DNA from 3 places in the Lachnoclostridium sp. Marseille-P6806 genome. Region 3 is predicted to be linked to each of the others. Evidence: predicted binding sites of a transcription regulator. Region 3 holds the regulator's gene; each other region holds the start of a gene.
The links. Region 3 encodes Rex, which represses fermentation and respiration genes when NADH is low (regulators of the CRP and FNR family bind a similar motif). Its sites were predicted from a motif close to ATTGTTAANTANTTAACAAT; they were not measured.

Region 1: a site for Rex is predicted at 1,017-1,036, ahead of ACESON_RS00975 (NAD(P)H-dependent oxidoreductase subunit E). Genes of this name have one in related genera too.
Region 2: a site for Rex is predicted at 884-903, ahead of ACESON_RS14740 (flavocytochrome c). Genes of this name have one in related genera too.

The regions. Positions count from the first base shown of each region.
Region 1 is NZ_CAXSLG010000001.1:223,841-226,043, reverse strand. It holds gene ACESON_RS00980 (ABC transporter substrate-binding protein) at 1-840, opposite strand, end outside; gene ACESON_RS00975 (NAD(P)H-dependent oxidoreductase subunit E) at 1,128-1,367, shown strand; gene ACESON_RS00970 ([Fe-Fe] hydrogenase large subunit C-terminal domain-containing protein) at 1,370-2,203, shown strand, end outside.
Region 2 is NZ_CAXSLG010000014.1:13,850-16,052, reverse strand. It holds gene ACESON_RS14745 (ATP-binding protein) at 1-858, shown strand, start outside; gene ACESON_RS14740 (flavocytochrome c) at 967-2,203, shown strand, end outside.
Region 3 is NZ_CAXSLG010000002.1:288,859-291,061, forward strand. It holds gene ACESON_RS03395 (NAD(P)H-hydrate dehydratase) at 1-582, opposite strand, end outside; gene ACESON_RS03400 (redox-sensing transcriptional repressor Rex) at 687-1,400, opposite strand; gene ACESON_RS03405 (DUF6020 family protein) at 1,514-2,203, opposite strand, start outside.

The sequences.
Region 1 (2,203 bases), on a different contig from region 3:
AACGGTTACTCCTGTTACCAGACGACTTCCGCCTTCTCCCTGAAGGGCTTCCCACTCCTTGGTCAGATCCAGCACAATACTCAGTTTTTCATTCTGAGCACAGGCTGCAGTGACAAAGGGCTGGGGCAGCAGACCGATGGCATCCGGCTGCTCTTTTAATACAGCGGCAACCTCAGTCGGTTCTGATTTGTATTCCAGGGTTACATCGCTTTCGCTCAGCCCGTTTTCACTCAGCAGATAGCGGATGACATAGTCCGGACTGGTTCCTTTTCCAGTCAGATAAAGGGTTTTGCCTTTTAAATCGGCAATGGACTGGATAGAAGAATCCGATGCTACAATGTCCAGTACACCCAGAGTGTTGATGTCAATAACGGAGATACCGCCCTGAGTTTTATTGTAGAGAACAGAAGCTACGTTGGCGGGAACCAGGGCAATGTCCAGATCGCCGCTTACCATTTTTCCAAGAAGTTCATCTGCTGCCGTTACCATAGTAAATTCATAATTGCACAGAGCCTCATCTTTTTCTGCCTTGTCCATCAGCTCTACCAGCCCCATGGAGGTAGGTCCCTTTAAGGAGCCGATACGGACAACAACATCAGAGTCTACCGGCTGGGCGGCAGAGCTTTCTGCAGCGCCTTCTCCCTCTCCAGGAGTTTCTGCTGCTGTCTGGCTGTTTTCCGTTTCTTCTTCCGTAAAAGCCTCAATGGTGGTTTCTGCTTCTGTGGCTGCTTCAGAGGAAGCGGCTGTGGTGGATGGAGCGGCTGTCTTGCTGCCGGAGCATCCGCTTAAAAGAGAGCCGACCATAAGTGCGGCCATTGCTGCAGACCAGGTTTTTTTCATCATAGTTATCCTCGCTTTCTGTTCGTGTATCTTTAGAAGCGTGTTTTGTTGTATTCCGTCTTCTCCGTCAGAGCTGATTTATGGATTTCAGTCTTACAGGTTAGCACGAACAAAGACATTATAGCACAAAAGCTGCTTTGTATACCATAAAAAACAAGGATTTGTGCAAAAAACTAATTGATAAAAATATGTCAATATGAGATAATAGGGGTAACTGTGACAGAAATTTGGACAGAGGGGTTTTACATATCGTTACGTTACTATTTATCATTATGGAGGGATAAGCTATGAGAGTTACAATTTGTATTGGAAGCGCATGTCACTTGAAAGGTTCCAGAGAAATTATCCAGCAGCTGCAGCAGCTGGTAAAAGAACATGGAGTATCGGATAAAGTAGATTTAAACGGTGCATTCTGTACTGGAAACTGCGTGAATGGAGTTTGTGTGACCGTTGATGGAACCCTGTACTCCTTATCTCCGGAAACTACAAAGGAGTTCTTTGAAAAAGAGATTCTCGGGAGGCTGTAAATATGGCGATTATTGACTTCAAGGCCACCAAGTGCCGGCATTGCTACAAGTGTGTGCGCTACTGTGAAGTGAAAGCCATTATGGTAAAGGACGGCCGTGCAGAGATTATACCGGAAAACTGTATTCTGTGCGGACGCTGTCTTCAGATTTGTCCTCAGTCAGCCAAGACTCTGGTCAGTGATCTGGAACTGGTAAAGGGGATGCTCCGAAGAGGAGAAAAGGTAATTGTTTCCATTGCACCTGCTTATATGGGCCTTTTGAAATACAAGACCATCGGCCAGGTTCGGTCCGCTCTTTTACGGCTGGGCTTTGCAGATGTGCGTGAGACTTCCGAGGGTGCGGCTCTGGTGACAGCCGAGTATGCCAGACTTTTGGAAGAGGGCACTATGGAAAATATTATTACTACCTGCTGCCCCAGCGTCAATGATCTGATTGAAAAATATTATCCGCAGCTGACTCCGTGGATGGCTCCAGTAGTATCGCCAATGATAGCCCACGGCATGATGCTGAAAAAGCATCTGGGAACGGACATTAAGGTGGTATTTTTAGGACCCTGTATTGCCAAGAAGAAAGAGGCTCAGGATGCCCGTCACAGCGGCTATATTGATGCGGTGCTGAATTTTAATGATATGAACCGCTGGCTGGAAGACGAGGATATTGTGATTGAGGATTGTGAGGATATGCCGTTTACAGCTATGAATCCCAGAGTAAACCGCCTGTATCCTGTATCCAGCGGTGTGGTGAATTCTGTTCTGGCAACAGAGAAGACGGTGGATCATTACCGTAAGTTTTATGTTCACGGGGAAACCCATTGTATGGAGCTGTGCGAAAGTCTG
Region 2 (2,203 bases), on a different contig from region 3:
ATTCTGCTGGTATTCCGCAAAACCGTATCCATTCCCCTGAAGAAGATTACGGAAGGGGCAAACGAATATGCGGCGGGAAATCTGGAATACCACATTGAGCTGAATTCCAGAGATGAGATGGGATACCTGGCGGCAACACTGAATTATATGTCCAGTGAGCTGGATAAGATGGAGGAGTACCAGCGGAATTTTATTGCCAATGTTTCTCACGATTTCCGCTCTCCTCTGACGTCAATCAAGGGATATCTGGAGGCGATTATTGACGGAACCATCCCTCCGGAGATGTACGAAAAATATCTGACCAGAGTAATTTCAGAGACAGATCGGCTGACCAAGCTGACCCAGGGAATGCTGACACTCAATTCCTTAGACAGCAAAGGATATCTTTCCCGGACTAATTTTGATATTAACCGGGTGATTAAAGATACAGCAGCTTCCTTTGAAGGAACCTGCGCCACAAAAAACATTGTGTTTGAGCTGACTTTTTCCGATACTATCCAGATGGTTTATGGAGATTTGGGGAAAATTCAGCAGGTGCTTTATAATCTGATTGACAATGCCATTAAGTTCAGCCATGCAGACTCTGTTATTTATATTCAGGCTTATGCAAAAAATGAGAAGGTTTTTATTTCTGTAAAGGATACAGGGGAGGGAATTCCTAAAGAGAGTATCAAGAAGATCTGGGAACGGTTTTATAAATCCGATCAGTCCCGCGGAAAGGACAAAAAGGGAACTGGACTGGGGCTGGCAATCGTAAAAGAGATTATCCAGGCACATGGGGAAAATATTGATGTAATCAGTACAGAAGGCGTTGGTTCGGAATTTATTTTCTCCCTTCCCCGCTCCACAAGCTTGTAGAAAAGGGAGAAAAAATGAAAATTTAATTGACATGAAATTAACGATATGATAAGCTGGAGCCGTATCCATGCGTTAAAGACGTATTTCATTTGGGAGGAAAGAAAGATTATGAGAAAATCAGGTAAGAAACTGGTTTCCGCAGTGATGGCAGCAGCTATGGTTCTGTCCCTGGCAGCATGCGGCGGCAAAACTGCCGACACAACAACTGCAGCAACAGAAGCAGCCACTACAGAAGCAGCAACTACCGAGGCAGAGACAACTGCAGCAGAAGAAACGGAACCGGCAGGCGAGAGCCAGCAGGCAGATATCGTAGTAATCGGAGCCGGCGGAGCTGGTATGACTGCAGCGATTCAGGCAGTGCAGGATGGAGCAACGGATGTAGTTGTTCTGGAGAAAATGCCGATTACCGGAGGCAATACAACCCGTTCTACCGGCGGACTGAATGCCTGTGCAACCAAGTATCAGGAAGCAGAGGGAATCGAGGATTCTGTTGATCTGTTTGTAGAAGATACCATGAAGGGCGGCAAGGAGTTAAACAATAAGGAGCTGGTTACTGTTATGGCAGAGAATTCTGCAGCAGCAGTAGACTGGGTAAATGAGATTGGCGGCGATTTAAGCGTTGTAGGCATGTTCGGCGGAGCGAGCGTAAAGCGTATTCATCGTCCTACCGATACCTCTGCAGTAGGACCTATGTTAGTAAAGGCTCTGAACAATAAGATGGCAGAACTGAACATTCCAGTTCTTCTGGAAACTACCGCAAAGCAGATTCTGGTAAATGACGAAGGCGCTGTATGCGGCGTTGTTGCTGCAGATAAAGACGGCAAGGAAATGACCATTGACTGTACCGCAGTAATTCTGGCAACCGGCGGTTTTGGCGCGAATGCAGAGATGGTAGAAGAGTACAAGCCGGATCTGGCTGGCTTTGGTACCACCAACCATGCAGGTGCAACCGGCGACGGCATTACCATGGCAAAGGAGCTGGGCGCAGAGTTCGTAGATATGGAGCAGATTCAGACCCATCCTACTGTAAATCCGGAGACCCAGACCATGTATACTGAGGGTGTGCGCGGAAACGGTGCGATTCTGGTTAATAAAGAAGGAAAGCGTTTTGTAAACGAGCTGGAGACTCGTGATGTAGTATCTGCAGCAATTCTGGAGCAGACAGACGGTCAGTGCTACCTGGTATTTGATCAGGCAGTAAGAGAGAGTCTGGCAGCGATTGAGTCTTATATTAAGAAGGGCATTGTAGCAGAGGCAGATACTCCGGAAGCACTGGGCGAGGAGATTGGCGTAGATGGCGCAGCTCTGGCAGAGACTCTGAAGGCTTATGCGGGATATCAGGCAG
Region 3 (2,203 bases):
TCCTGTAGCAGAATGAATGCCGGAAGGAATATCCACAGCAGTCACCTGTATTTTTCCTGCCTGCTTTTTCTCCTGGAGGTACTCCAGAAGCCGAAAACCGGAGCCCTCCACCGGACGGGAAAGCCCTATTCCGAAAATACCGTCAATGACCACCGGCCATCTGCCTTCCTCCATCTCCTGCTTCCAGAGAACTTCCCCCTTTTGGCCTTCCCAGACCATAGGAATCTGAAGCTTCTCTGCAATTTTCTGCTGAAGCCGGTTTTCCTGGGTAGCCTGTTCCGGATTTCCCCATAGAAGAATCTTTACCCGATATCCCCACCCCTTTAAAATGCGGGCTGCTGCGATTCCGTCTGCGCCGTTATTCCCCATACCGCAAACTGCCAGAATTCCAGAATTCTCTGCAGCGCTCCAGGAAATCTGTCCGGAAATCGCCAGGTCTCTCCGGTTGGATAAAAGGTTCTTTGCTTCTTCTGCCACTGCCAGAGCTGCCCGTTCCATCAGCACCACAGAGGGAATTCCTATTCTCTGAATCGTATCCTGGTCGATCTGCTTCATCTGTGCTCCTGTCACCACATACCTCATATCCTCTCCTCCTAAAGACTCCATCTCCGATCATACACAAACTGCCGGCAGCCCAGGAAGCTTCCTTCCTGTCCGCCGGCAGATGCCCTTGTTTCCTCCTTAAATCACTGATTTGCTTCATCCTTCAGTGATTTACCTGCTTTCAAGGCCGCCCTTTCCCGTTCCTTCTCTCTCTGCTTTTCCTTCCGATCCTCCAGGCTGCACACCCGGTAGGACAGACGCATAAGGCTCTCTGAAAGATGTACGTTCTCAACAACTACATCCTCCGGCACATTCAAATCCACATGTGCAAAATTCCAGATAGCCTTAATCCCCGCCTTTACCAGCCGCTCTGCAATCTCAGGCGCCTTTGTCTTAGGGATCGTCAGCGCAGCCATCTGAACATCGTTATCCTTGATAAACTGCTCCAGATCATCTACCCCGCGAATCTCGATTCCCCTGACAACAAGACCGATCAGTCTGGGATTGATATCAAACATACCTTTAATGATAAATCCGCGCTTTTCAAAATTAGCATAATTGGCAATCGCCTGCCCAAGATTTCCTGCACCAATAATAATCATATGATGCTGTCGGTCAATTCCCAAAATTTTTCCAATTTCCGTATAAAGATATTTAACATTATAGCCGTAGCCCTGCTGACCAAATCCTCCAAAATTATTCAAATCCTGGCGAATCTGAGATGCAGTTACTTTCATTCGAACACTCAGCTCATTGGATGAAATTCGTTCCACTCCAGATTCCAATAATTCTCCAAGGTATCGATAATACCGGGGAAGCCGCGTAATCACAGCCTTTGATATTTCTCTTCCCTCCATGCTTGCCTACTCTCCTGTCTGTCACATATTCGGATGCTGAGCACCCTGTTCATCTAGCTTACATTATACCCGTTTGAGATTTTTCTGTCAAATGCGTTTTCACCATCTTGAAATCATTCCTCCCTTTTTCCGTAAAACACAGCACTCCACAGCACAGGTACACAGAGCATGATTCCCGCCATATACCGTACCAGAATACAGGGACCCGGAGCAAGGGATATCAGATATCCAAGCAAAATTCCCACAGGTGTCAGCCATCTGTACCTTCTTCTTCCAATCAAAAGCCCGCCGCAGAGTACCACTGCCCAGGAATAAAAGGAGGTGTAAAAAGGAATGGACAGCACTGGCAGCTTCTCCTTCAAATTATCATTCTGAAACCACAGATACCAGGGCTTTAACATCGGAAGACGACTCTCCTGCCACACATAGGAGGACGGTTTCATTTCATAAGCCATATAGCAGCTGGAGTCTCCGCCCAGATACCACAGTCCCATGGTATTTAAAAGCGTTGCCCTTACATATTCAGCCGGGAACTGCCGCCCTATGCTCAGCCAGAGTCTGATAAATTCCTCTTTTCCAGACTCAAACGCCTCTGCCTGGAAACCGGCTTTCACTGGATCGGACACATAGTATTTGTAGGCCTCCAGATTTTCTCTGGGAAGGTAGGCTGTAAGCTCCTCCTTTTCTTCTTCTGCCAGCTCCTCTCTGTGATACACATAGGTTCTCGCCATCTGCTGCATGGGAACACTCAGCATCTCCGCCACGCTTCCCTTAGAGGCATGAAGCGCCTGTTCCAGCCCATA